Regions from separate parts of the Paenibacillus oryziterrae genome, predicted to be linked through region 1. Evidence: predicted binding sites of a transcription regulator. Region 1 holds the regulator's gene; each other region holds the start of a gene.

Evidence for each region. Region 1 encodes Rex, which represses fermentation and respiration genes when NADH is low (regulators of the CRP and FNR family bind a similar motif). Its sites were predicted from a motif close to TTGTGAAATATTTCACAA; they were not measured.
Region 2: nirB (nitrite reductase large subunit NirB) is a predicted target of Rex. The motif match lies at 1,607-1,624, and genes of this name have one in related genera.
Region 3: ACAN55_RS13095 (flavocytochrome c) is a predicted target of Rex. The motif match lies at 1,841-1,858, and genes of this name have one in related genera.
Region 4: ACAN55_RS07110 (formate/nitrite transporter family protein) is a predicted target of Rex. The motif match lies at 1,846-1,863, and genes of this name have one in related genera.

Annotation. Positions count from the first base shown of each region.
Region 1 is NZ_JBGJZO010000003.1:211,128-214,316, reverse strand. It holds gene ACAN55_RS05690 (cell wall elongation regulator TseB-like domain-containing protein) at 1-270, opposite strand, end outside; gene ACAN55_RS05685 (amidohydrolase) at 307-1,602, opposite strand; gene ACAN55_RS05680 (redox-sensing transcriptional repressor Rex) at 1,592-2,242, opposite strand; gene dinG (ATP-dependent DNA helicase DinG) at 2,324-3,189, opposite strand, start outside.
Region 2 is NZ_JBGJZO010000007.1:161,968-165,156, reverse strand. It holds gene nirB (nitrite reductase large subunit NirB) at 1-1,499, opposite strand, end outside; gene ACAN55_RS10635 (hypothetical protein) at 1,689-2,393, opposite strand; gene ric (iron-sulfur cluster repair di-iron protein) at 2,564-3,189, opposite strand, start outside.
Region 3 is NZ_JBGJZO010000010.1:118,719-121,907, reverse strand. It holds gene dcuS (DcuS/MalK family sensor histidine kinase) at 1-1,055, shown strand, start outside; gene ACAN55_RS13100 (response regulator) at 1,052-1,768, shown strand; gene ACAN55_RS13095 (flavocytochrome c) at 1,876-3,189, shown strand, end outside.
Region 4 is NZ_JBGJZO010000004.1:99,822-103,010, reverse strand. It holds gene ACAN55_RS07115 (FAD-dependent oxidoreductase) at 294-1,658, shown strand; gene ACAN55_RS07110 (formate/nitrite transporter family protein) at 1,936-2,760, shown strand; gene ACAN55_RS07105 (molybdopterin-containing oxidoreductase family protein) at 3,076-3,189, shown strand, end outside.

The sequences.
Region 1 (3,189 bases):
GCCATCGACAGTAAAGCGGACCCAGACCATCATGCCCGTCCCTGCCTTGTCCTTGCCTGTCAGCACCCAAAAGATCGAGTTCTCATCCCAAACGGATTTTTGCACCTTATCGACCTCAGTCAGATCCGTCAAGCTGTAGGCGGCTTTCATCGCTAGGCTCTGCTCCTCCCATTGGTCATCCATAATGAAGGCATAGAAACGGCTTAGTACAAACAGAAGGAGCAGCGCCACGCCAAACCCCAGCAGGATCCATTTTCTCCTCTTCCTCAAGGTTCAGCTTCCTTTCTCGTTAAAATTACACGTATCTTACCGCTTCAGCAGGCCCTCGAACGATTCCTGGGCTTTCCGGCGGATCATTTCCTCATCAAGAGTCAGGCAAGCACCGTTCTTCACAACCTGGCGGCCGTTCACCCACACATGCGCAACATCCTTTGCACTTGCTGAATATACCGCATGAGACAGCAGATCGGTATGCGGAAGCAGATGGGGCTGATCAATATCAATTGCTATAAAGTCAGCTTTCATTCCGGGAGCAAGTCTTCCCACATTGTTCAAGAAAAGCGAACTCGCGCCATACTCGGTAGCAAGCTGCAATGCCTGCGGAGCAGGGACAGCGGTAGGATCACCGCTAATTCCTTTATGAATCAACGCAGCCAGGCGCATTTCCTCGAACATGTCCAGGTTATTGTTGCTTGCCGCTCCATCCGTTCCAAGCGATACAGGCACACCTGCACGAAGCAAGTCGGTTACACGCGCAATGCCGCTTGCAAGCTTCAGGTTGCTGCCGGGATTGTGGGACACTCCCACCTTGTAACGGGCGAGAATTTCAATCTCCTCATCTTCGAGGTGAACACCATGCGCTACCAGTGATGGGCGAGTGAACATGCCAAGGCTCTCCAGGTGAGCTACGGGACGCAGGCCATAGTCTGCCACGTTCTGCTCGACTTCACGACGGGTCTCCGACATGTGGGTATGCATCGGGAGGTCCAGATCATGAGCAGCCTGAACAAATTTCACGAAAAATTCCGGAGGGCAGGTATATGGTGCATGTGGCGAAATCATCGACGTGATCCGGCCATCTGCTTTGCCATGCCAGGTACGGGCGAACTCGATAGCTTCCGCTAGCTTGTGGTTCTGTACATCCTCAGGGCAGAGTCCGATTACACCGCGCATCAGAACGGCACGGATTCCGGATGTTGAGACCGCTTCCGCGACACGATCCATATGGTCATACATATCGAGGAATGTCGTAGTCCCGCCTTTAAGCATCTCTAAGATCGACAATGAAGATCCCCAATACACATCGTCACCCGTAAATTTTTCTTCCATCGGCCACATTTTCTCCTGCAGCCATACCTGCAATGCAAGATCGTCCCCATAGCCTCTCAGCAATGACATTGCTGCATGTCCATGTGTATTTACCAGGCCCGGCATAAAGAGCAGGCGGCTACCGTCTACTACTTCAGCACCTTCATGATCAGGTTCTTCTTCGCCTATGTAAGTGATCAGATCATTTTCTATAATCATATATCCGCTTAGGACAGGTTTGTCTGTTCCGGGAACCGTAAATCTTCCGTTCCGGATAAAGGTTTTATTCGCCATGTTCAACTTCTTCCTTTCCATCTTGTAAATAATAAGCCAAGCTCTGCAAATCTGTAGTGAAATCTGCTGCATGAATCCGGATAGACGCTGGGGTCTTCAGAATAACAGGTGCGAAGTTCAGAATAGCTTCAATGCCTGAATCCACGAGGATATCCGCCACATTCTGCGCCTCTGATTCAGGAACAGTGATAATACCAATCCGTATGCCTTGCGCACGTATGGTACTTCCCAGTTCTTCCATTGGCTGTACAGTCAAATTATTAATCTTCTCGCCAATCTTCGGCTCGTAGGAATCGAACACTGCTGTAATTTTCATGGTGTCCTTCAAATAGGCATTATAGTTAGATAACGCATGCCCCAGATTACCGGCTCCAACCAATGCCACGTTGATTTGCTGGTCCAGCTTGAGGATATGCCGAATTTTTTCAATAAGGTAGCTGACATCATAACCAATGCCTTTTCTTCCGAAATCACCGAAATAGGCTAAATCCTTACGGATTTGCGCTGGATTAAGATCCAGCTTTTGTCCAAGCTCCTGAGAAGAGACGGTTGCGATTTCACGTTTGTGGAGATCGTTAAGAAAACGCAGGTAGATTGGCAACCTGCGGACAACAGCCTCCGATATTTTATCCGATTTCATATTTTCTCCTCCTATAAGGTTATATTCTGCATAAACGGAGATTCAAGTTCCGCGAGTAATTTTATTGTGTAAATCGGGCGTTTAGGAGACGCCCCCCTCCTCCAGCCATTCGGCAATACGCGGGACCATCTGGTCAGTCCGCATATGTTCCATTTTAGGTCCTGGCAAGGAATAAAGGAAATACTTACCGTAATAAGACTCAATTACCCGGGTATCATACACAATTACAATCCCCCGGTCTTTCGCAGTTCTCACGAGACGGCCAAAACCCTGCTTAAAGCGTATGACCGCCTGCGGAACCGACAGCTTCATAAATGGATTCTTCTTCTGTGCCTGCAGCAGTTCCGATTTCGCCTCTGCAAGCGGATGGTTAGGCGGTTGAAACGGCAGTCTGACAATCGCGAGACACGTCAGTGCTTCCCCGGGGATATCGACTCCCTCCCAGAAGCTGCTGGTACCCAGAAGTACGGAAGCACTGCTGTCTTGAAAACGGCGGATCAGCTTGCTTCTGCTTCCCCCTTCCACGCCCTGTCCCAGCACGGTGATGTCCTGCAGAGACAACGCTTCCTTCAAAGGATCATACACCTGCCGGAGCATACGGTACGAGGTGAACAACACCAGCATTCTTCCCTTCGTGGTTACCGCAGCTTCTGCGAGCGATTGCACCAGTGTATCAACAAAGCGTGCATCACCAATACTGCCTTTTACACTTGGGAAGTCTCTTGGGATTACTAATAACGCTTGCTCCCGGTAATGAAACGGCGAGGGAAGCTGAACCGTCATAAGGCGGCCTTCTTCCGCAGCTTCATTCAGACCCAGGTTATCGATCATAAATTGAAAAGATTTATCAACAGATAGTGTGGCCGAGGTCAGAACAATACTCTTTTTCTTATCAAAAAATAATTCCTTTAGCTGGGAGCTGACGTCTACGGGAACTGCATAGATCT
Region 2 (3,189 bases), on a different contig from region 1:
TCAATCTCGGCTACGATCTCATCGCGGCTGAGCGAGGTGCATCCGCAGATGCCCTGTTTCTCACTTTGCTGGAAGCTGTCACCGAGGACAAACTGCAGAATCTGCTCGACCACCGGTTTACAGCCGCCGCAGGAACGGGTAGCCCCTGTGCAGGCTTTGATTTCATCTACCGTAGTGAAGCCATTCTCAGTAACGGCATCCACAATCGCCTTCTTAGTTACACCGTTGCAACCGCAGACGATCTCTTCGTCCGCCATCGCTTCAACAGACATTCCCTTCTTCTCTCCGCTGCCGCAGCAGCCGGTTCCCATAACCTCTGCATAGATTTCGTCCGTCATTTCGGCCCCTTGCTTCACCAGCTTTTGAAGGCTAGCCGATTCCGTTACGTCCCCGAAGAGAACCGCACCGACAATAACGTTGTTTTTAAGCAAAATCTTCTTGTAGGTTCTCTTCCATTCATCTTTGGCGGAAATGACAGTATGTTCAAAGGATTCAATGAATTCTCCGGCAGAGAATACATCCACTCCGGAAATCTTCAGCTTCGTAGAAACTACAGAACCTTCATAAGGATTCGAATCTACTCCGCACAGATGTTTCGCCAGAACCATTCCCTGCTCGAACAGCGGTGCTACCAAGCCGTAACATACTCCCCGGTGTTCGGTGCATTCGCCTACGGAATACACATTGTCCATGGAGGTCTGCAGGTAATCATTGACCACGATTCCACGGTTCACTTCGATGCCGCTGTCTTTGGCTACTGCCACATTCGGCTTAATCCCCACTGCCATCACAACGAACTCGGCTTCCAGGCTGCTGTCATCGCTGAAACGCAAGCCTTCTACCCGGTGCGAACCTGTTAATTCCACGGTTTGCTTACCCATAGCGAATTTCACACCTTGACGTTCAAGCTCAGCTTGAAGCATGGAGGAGGCGCTGCGGTCCAGCTGCCGCTCCATCAAATCCTCCATCAGATGGACTACCGTAACGTCCATTCCAAGATTCACGAGTCCTTTTGCAGCCTCCAGACCCAGCAGCCCACCGCCGATTACAGCTGCCTTCTTATACTGCTGTGCCGCTGACAGCATAGACTCACAATCCGCAATGTCACGGAAACCTACCACACCATCCTTGTCGCTGCCTGGTATAGGCAGGATAAAAGAATTGGAGCCGGTGGCAATGATCACTTTATCGTATGGAATCGAGAGGCCGTTCGCAGTAATCACTTGCTGTGACTCACTATCGATTCGCGTTACTGTCGTATTGAGATGCAGAGTAATGTGATTGTCCTCATACCAACTCAAGCTGTTCAGAACAATATCTTCCATAGTTTTGCTGCCTTCAAGAACATAAGACAACATAATCCGGTTGTAGTTAGGGTGAGGCTCGCTTCCGATCACGGTAATATCATATAAACCACCAAGCTTCAGAATCTGTTCAATCGTGCCTACGCCTGCCATTCCGTTGCCGATTAATACTAGCTTTTCCTTATTCGATGTCATGGTTAAAGTGCCTCCTTAGGACTGCTGCTCATTGAATCTCTTCTTGTTTATCTATGAAAAGTATACGTTTCAATTTTGAACTGCATTTGTGATTGCAATCACAATAAATGTGAAACCTTTCACTAAGCAGCAAAAAGCCGGAATTCCCGCAGCGGGCTGCTGAGGAAATTCCGGCAATGGAGTAACTATTCATCTTAGTGTCAAAGCAAGCTCCACTTCATCCTGGGGACGAAGCTTCATATCCATTCCATTCTCCATGAGCAGCTTCTTGTTAACCTTCACACGCCACTGTTCATCCGTAAGCAGGACGTAATCCTTAACCTCTATCACATTATTGTTATCCTCGGATATCTTCACGAAACCACACTCTTCTAGTAAGCTTCGTACTGACGAATCCGCAGTAAAAGGCATAATGTACGAGTGACTGATCTCCGGTTGCTCTGTTCCTCCGTTCACATATAAGATGACCGATTGTATGTTCTTGGAGCTGTCGTAAGGCCATGCGACCAGCCCGATGTGATCCTCCGGATCTACCACATGATCCCATGCGTCGTGCTCCAGTTTTTTTCCGTCCAATTGAAGCTCCCAGTCCATATCCTGCATAAAGGACACCCCGTTAACAGAGACTATGCTCTTATCGTCCTGGGCAAATTCAACAAGCCCGCTGCTGCTCAGCAAATCACGTAAAGTGATGCCTGTTCTGTAGGCTCCGCTTAGAAGCTTATCTGCCCCTCCGGTAAACTCGGTGTCTCCAACATAAAATGACAGAAACGGTCCTCCGGAAGCTGCCGCTGCGTTCCCCACAGTATTGGAATCCGTTCGGGCTGAACAGCCGCTTACTGCTATGATGATAAATAATCCTACTATTCCCCGCCACAAAAGCTTGGTGGACATTCCGGCACCGCCTTATTTATAACCGCAGAGAATCCATCCCCATGGCCTATGTAGTATCCAATATTCACTACTATTAGAATACCCCAAGCAGGACCTAATGCTCAAATATTCTTCAGCCATTCCCATGAAAAAAAGAGCCCCCATAGGGCTCTATATCCAAGAGCAGTGAATTACTGGTATCTTGGGAACAGAATGTTATTCTCCAGATGCACGTGCTCAAAGGTCATGCCTTCCAGCTCTTCAAGGCGCGCATAGGTCAGGCGATACGTGGTGCAAGCGTGGGCTGGAGGAGTGAAATCGTCCGTAATCTTGCGGATTTGTTTCAAAATATCTCCGGCGGCATCATGCTCTCCTTCCAGATCGGTCAGGCCTGCACGCAGATCTGCGAGTGCTTCTTCGCTTGGACTGGCCATATAGTTCAGAATCTTCGGAAACTCCGTTTCTTCTTCCTTGGCTGTATGCTCCAGAAGCTCTTCTTTCAGAAGATGGAACAGCTTGTACAGCTCTGCCAGATGCGGGGAATCTTCTCCATGTACACGGAAGACCTTGGTTACATTTTGGCCAATAAGCGGCAGCTCTTCACGCAAATAGCGGTGGTGCTTGTTAACAATATGGTTAATCAGCTCTGCGGAGGGCGCGGAATTCCAAACCATTTCCTCCTCCAGAACAGGATACTCTTCAAGCAGTTTATACAGATCACTCAGAACTGCATCCTGCTCCAGCCCCCGTTCAATGATAGCTTCACCAAGCGGTTTAGCTCCGCCGCAGCAGAAATCGATTTTATTCGCTTTGAAAT
Region 3 (3,189 bases), on a different contig from region 1:
CGTTTGGTGCCATGCTGCTGGCCCGCAAGATTAAGAATCTGATGTTCGGACTGGAACCTGTACAGATATCGGAACTGCTGGAAGAACGGAGTGCGATGCTGCAGTCCACGCGAGAGGGAATTATCGCTGTGGATGACCAAGGCAGAATAACGCTGATGAACCAGGAAGCCGAACGGCTGCTGAGGTATGGAGCCCACAGCAGCGGATTCCTCAAAGATCAGGATATCAGGGATTATTGGCCGGACCTGCGGCTGGGAGACGTACTGGAGGGAGGTCAGGCCTTGCAAGATGAGGAGATCAGCCTGAACGGTATTAGCCTGCTGGCCAATAGCCTGCCCATCCACGTGAACGAAGTTATCAGCGGCGCGGTAATCACATTCCGTGACAAGACGGAAATGGTCCAGCTCGCGCAGCGCCTGTCCGGGGTCAGCTTGTATGCGGAGGCGCTCCGCGCCCAAACGCATGAATTCATGAACAAACTGCATGTTGTGATGGGAATGTCGCATATGGGATTACATGATGAACTGGTAGAGTATGTTTCAGAGACGGTGGGTCATTACAACGAGGATATCGGCTCCCTTACACGTAAGGTGAAGGACCCGGTAATGGCCGGATTTCTGCTCGGCAAGCTGAGCAGAGCCCGTGAAGCCGGAGTGCAGCTAATTCTGGAGGAGGACAGCTTCCTGCCTGAAGCGGATGAAGATTACCCTGAAATAACCCACGAGCTGATAACCATTGTGGGCAATTTATTAGATAATGCCATCGAAGCGCTGCAGGACAGGGCGCTCAAAGAAATCAGATTGTCATTTCAAGTTGAGCAGGGTCAGTTGACTTGTACCGTTAAGGATTCAGGCGGCGGAGTTCCGGAGAGGTTGCGCGAGCATATCTTCACGCATGGCTTCTCTACGAAAGGTACGAACCGGGGAATCGGATTGTATCTGGTGAAGCGAAGTGTAGACCATTTGAACGGAACGCTAACGCTTATCACCGGACCGGAATCCGGCACACATTTTCAGGCCGTTGTGCCTTATGCTGCAAAGGAGGACACGGGATGAGTATCCGAGTGCTGATTGTTGAAGATGATCCAATGGTTGCGAAGTTCAACAGGCATTATGTGGAGCAGGTTGAAGGTTTTGAATATGCAGGCTGGGCGGCCTCAGGAGATGAAGCGGAAGAACTGCTCCGTAAAGATTCGGTGGATCTCGTTCTGCTGGATATATACATGCAGCATACCAATGGCTTGAAGCTGCTGGCAGACATCCGTGAGTCCGGTTCTACTGTAGATGTGATTATCATATCGGCAGCCAGCGACCAGGCGAGCATCCGTAAGGCGCTGCAATTCGGTGCGGTGGATTACCTCATTAAGCCGTTCGAATTCTCACGCTTTCAGGAGGCTTTGACCGCTTATCGCGAGCAGTATTCCATGATGAGCCGCAGGGAGTATCTTTCGCAGGAAGAGCTGGACAAGCTGGTCGGACACCGCAGGGACGATGGCCCGGCACCTGGCCCCGAGCTTCCTAAGGGCTTGACGGGAAAGACGCTGCTCACGCTGTGGGAGCTGATCCGGAATTTGCCCGGGAACTCCTTTTCCACGGAGGAGATTTCTGCTGTTGCGCCGATTTCTCGTATTTCCGTGCGCAAATATCTCGCTTTTTTAAGTGATGCCGGAATTCTTGCCATGGATATTAACTATGGTGCGATAGGCAGGCCGCTATATAAATACAGCATTACCCCAGAGGGTCCTGAAATCATCACTAAATATTTATGAGTTACTTTAGTTACAAAACGTTTTCTTTAATTACGTAAACTTCCAAGAGTACTGCCTTTGCCGCTATGATAATTGTGAAAATATGCACAAGGGGGCAAGGGTTTAACATGAAAAATAAAGCAGCAGCTGCTCTTATTCTCGTTCTTACATTTATGCTCGTTATCGCAGGATGCGGCAACAGCACCAGTAACAGCAGCAACAGTAACAGCAGCAATGAGAACAAGAGCAAGGGAACTGAGACTAAAACAGAAGCCGTTTCGGGAGCATCCGAAGCAAGCTATACTCCGTATGATCAGCTTAAAGATAAATATGATATCATCATTGTCGGTGGTGGCGGTGCTGGTATGTCGGCCGCACTCGAAGCCAAAGCCAAAGGCTTGAATCCGGTTATTCTCGAGAAAATGCCGGTTGCCGGCGGGAATACGACCAAATCTTCTTCGGGGATGAATGCATCGGAGACGAAGTTCCAGAAGAAACAAGGCATTGAAGACAGCAATGATTTGTTTTATGAAGAGACCTTAAAAGGCGGACATGATACGAACGACACAGAAATGCTCCGTTTCTTCGTTGATAATTCAGCGAGCGCCATTGATTGGCTGGATTCCATCGGCATCCGTTTGAACAATATCACCATCACAGGCGGAATGAACGAGAAACGGACACACCGTCCTGAAGATGGCTCTGCGGTTGGACAATATCTGGTTAAAGGTCTGGTTAAGAACCTGCAAGAAAAAGGTATTCCTCTGTTTGTAAATGCCGACGTGAAGGAAATCACGCAAAAAGACGGCACAGTGAACGGCGTCAAAGTGTTGTTCAACCAAACTGATGAGAAAACGATTGAAGCCAAAGCAGTCGTTGTAACTACCGGCGGCTTCGGTGCCAATAAGGAAATGATTGAGGCAGTAAGACCTGATTTGAAGGGGTACGTAACCACCAACCAGATCGGTAGCACCGGCGACGGAATCCGGATGATCGAACAAGTAGGTGGAACAACGGTTGATATGGATCAAATCCAGGTTCACCCGACCGTGCAACAGGAGAAATCTTATCTGATCGGGGAAGCTGTCCGCGGAGAAGGTGCAATCCTTGTTTCCAGTGAAGGCACCCGTTTCACCAATGAACTGGATACCCGCGATAAAGTTACCGCTGCAATCAATACACTTCCTGAGAAATCAGCGTATCTTGTATTTGATTCCGGCGTGAAATCCCGTGTTAAAGCCGTTCTGCAATATGAGAAAATGGGCTTTGTCAAAACAGCCGACACGATTGAGGCGCTGGCTGCAGAAATGAATGTTCCTGCGGATCAATTAAAAGCGACACTGGGTACATGGAACAGCAGTGTGGCAGGTAAAAAGGATGCCGAATTCGGCAGAACAACAGGGATGGACAACGATCTGTCAGGCGCACCTTATTACGCCATT
Region 4 (3,189 bases), on a different contig from region 1:
GCGCAACAAGGCCCTCCTCCAAGTAAGGCGTAGCCGTTTCTTCGTAGCGATCAGAGTCTTCCTATTGCTTCCTGCTCAACTCGGACATAATGTCAGCCAGCAAGGGAAAACTAATGTTGTCCTAAAGGAAAAGTCATTGGGGAAATATTTAAAATTGTGAACAATATGCGAAGAAAGTTTATCCAGCTTGCATTGTGACAAATATCACAATATAATGGGCATATAAAGTGAATTAAATCACATTGTTGGATTTGCGGTCTTATATAGGCTTCACAAAATGAGGAGGAACTATGATGAAAGTTGCTGTGATCGGATGTACCCATGCAGGAACCGCTGCCATTGTAAATACTGCCCAGTTGTATCCTGACGCTGAAATTACGGTGTATGAGCGTAATGATAATATTTCTTTCTTGTCCTGCGGTATTGCCCTTTATGTCGGGGGAGTCGTTAAAGATCCTCAAGGTCTGTTCTACTCTTCGCCGGAGAAGCTTGCTGAACTTGGAGTTAAGACGAATATGCGTCATGAAGTTACAAATATCGATACCAAGAACAAAACTCTTCGCGCCAAGAACCTGAACAGCGGTGAAGAATTTGAGGATACTTACGACAAGCTGATCATGACTACAGGCTCATGGCCGATTGTGCCGAAGCTTGAGGGGATGGATCTGCAGGGTATTTTACTCTCGAAGAATTACAGCCACTCCAATACGATTATTGAAGAAGCGCAGAAGGTGAATCATATCACGGTAGTAGGTGCCGGATATATCGGTGTGGAGCTGGTGGAGGCGTTTCAAATGAACGGCAAGCAGGTGACGCTGATCGACGCGGAAGACCGGATCTTGAGTAAATATCTGGACGCAGAATTCACCGCTCCGATTGAACAGTCTCTGCAGGATCATGGTATCAAGCTTGCACTCGGGGAGAAGGTCAGCTCTTTTGCCGGAATGGATGGTAAGGTTAATAAGGTTATTACTGACAAAGGGGAGCATGAAACCGATCTGGTTATCCTGTGTATCGGGTTCCGCCCGAATACCGAACTGCTGAAGGGGCAGGTAGATATGCTTCCTAATGGAGCTATCATTGTGGATAATTACATGCAGACCAGCGCACCGGATGTTTTTGCCGCCGGGGACAGCTGCGCTATCCATTACAATCCAACCGGTAAACATGCCTACATTCCGCTGGCCACCAATGCCGTACGTATGGGAACGCTGGTCGCACGGAACCTTGTGTCGAACACCATTCCTTATATGGGCACACAAGGTACATCGGGTATCAAAATATACGAAGACAACATCGCGGGTACCGGACTTACGGAAGAAGCAGCCAAGCACGAGGGAATCGATGCAGAATCCGTGGTCATCACGGATAACTACCGTCCTGAGTTCATGCCTACCTTTGAACAGGTACTGCTGAAAGTGGTGTTTGAACGAACCACCCGCCGGATTCTCGGCGCACAGATCATGTCGAAGATGGATCTGACGCAGTCCATCAATACGGTGTCGGTCTGCATCCAGAACGGCATGACCGTTGATCAGCTCGCCTTTATCGACTTCTTCTTCCAGCCTCACTATAACAAGCCCTGGAATTTCCTGAATACCGCTGGACTTCAAGCACTGCCGAAGACAGTGGCCCGTAAAGAGCCGGTAACGGTATAAAGATCACTTAATGGAATATCAACTATAAAAAACCAGCCGGTTTCTGCTGCTCGCGGAATAGCTGGTTTTTTATTTGCAGAAAACCGTGATTTTAGTAGCATTCCAATGAAGCAGTTGAGGGGGCTTGAATGGATAGGAGAACCGTAAATTTGACACGACAGTGAAAATTTTCACTTAGTTTCCTCTAATGTGATAAATGTCACGTTAATGTGATTCCAGTCACGTTACAATGGGCATAAAGGAACAAATTTAAAGTAATATGAAGGAGATCGAAAGAATGGCTTACAATAAACCGCAGCAAATTGCAGAAGTTACGGTTGAAAATGGTATTAAAAAAGCGCATAATCCGCTCAGCACCGTACTGATTCTTGGTTTTCTCGGAGGAGCTTTTATCTCGCTAGGATTTCTGCTTGATATCCGTGTAATCGCCAGTGCACCAGCAGAATGGGGTTCCATTGCCGGCTTTATCGGGGCATCGATATTCCCGCTCGGTCTGATTCTCGTGCTTCTGGCAGGAGGAGAGCTGCTGACAGGCAATATGATGGCTGTGCCGCTCGCTTTTATCGCCAGAAAGATTACCTTCTGGGAAACGATTAAGAACCTGGTTCTGATTACCCTCAGTAACCTGGCTGGAGCACTCTTCGTTGCTTATTTCTTTGGACACATTGTGGGCCTGACCGCGGACGGAGCTTATTTGGACAAATTGGTCGCCATTGCACAGCATAAACTGGATGATTCTTTCCTCCAGGCGTTTATCTCAGGGATTGGCTGTAACTGGCTGGTGGCCCTGGCTGTATGGCTCTCTTATGGAGCAGATAACTTTAGTGGTAAAATTCTTGGCATCTGGTTCCCGACCATGGCTTTTGTCGCTATCGGATTCCAGCACGTTGTAGCTAATATGTTCCTGATTCCTGCAGCTATCTTTGAAGGCCATTTCACCTGGGGCCAGTATATGATGAACTTTATCCCGGTATGGCTGGGTAATCTGGTTGGCGGAGCGATCTTTGTCGGAGCAGCTTATTGGGCAGCTTATCTGCGTAAAGAGCCAGCTTCCATTCAATCGGTGGATAACAGAGTAAGCGGAGTTAAGAAGCACGCATAATTAAAACGAATATAACCTTAAAGCACCTGCATCAGCCATTCGGCTGACTGCGGGTGCTTTTTTTAAGTACAAGAAAGTGTAAGTTGCCCACTCAAACAGAATTCGCCGGGAAGCCGACTCGGGGGAACGAAATCGGGTTCACGGCGAATGCAATAGGGAGTGTTTCATGCTTATTATTACCCGGGGATTTCGCTTACGAATCATTTGAAATTCGGGTATTTCTTTACGGGTAACTCCGTCAATTATAGAATATGACTATATAAGCTGAACTTAAATACTTAACAATAAGGCAAGGGTAACGAAGGAGGACACGCTATGAGTGGCAATGTCAGCGGTGTATTCCCGGCGGTGTGTCCGCTGGATTGCCCGTGTACATGCGGATTATTGGTGCATAAACAGGATGGAAGAATAACGAAAGTCGAAGGCAAC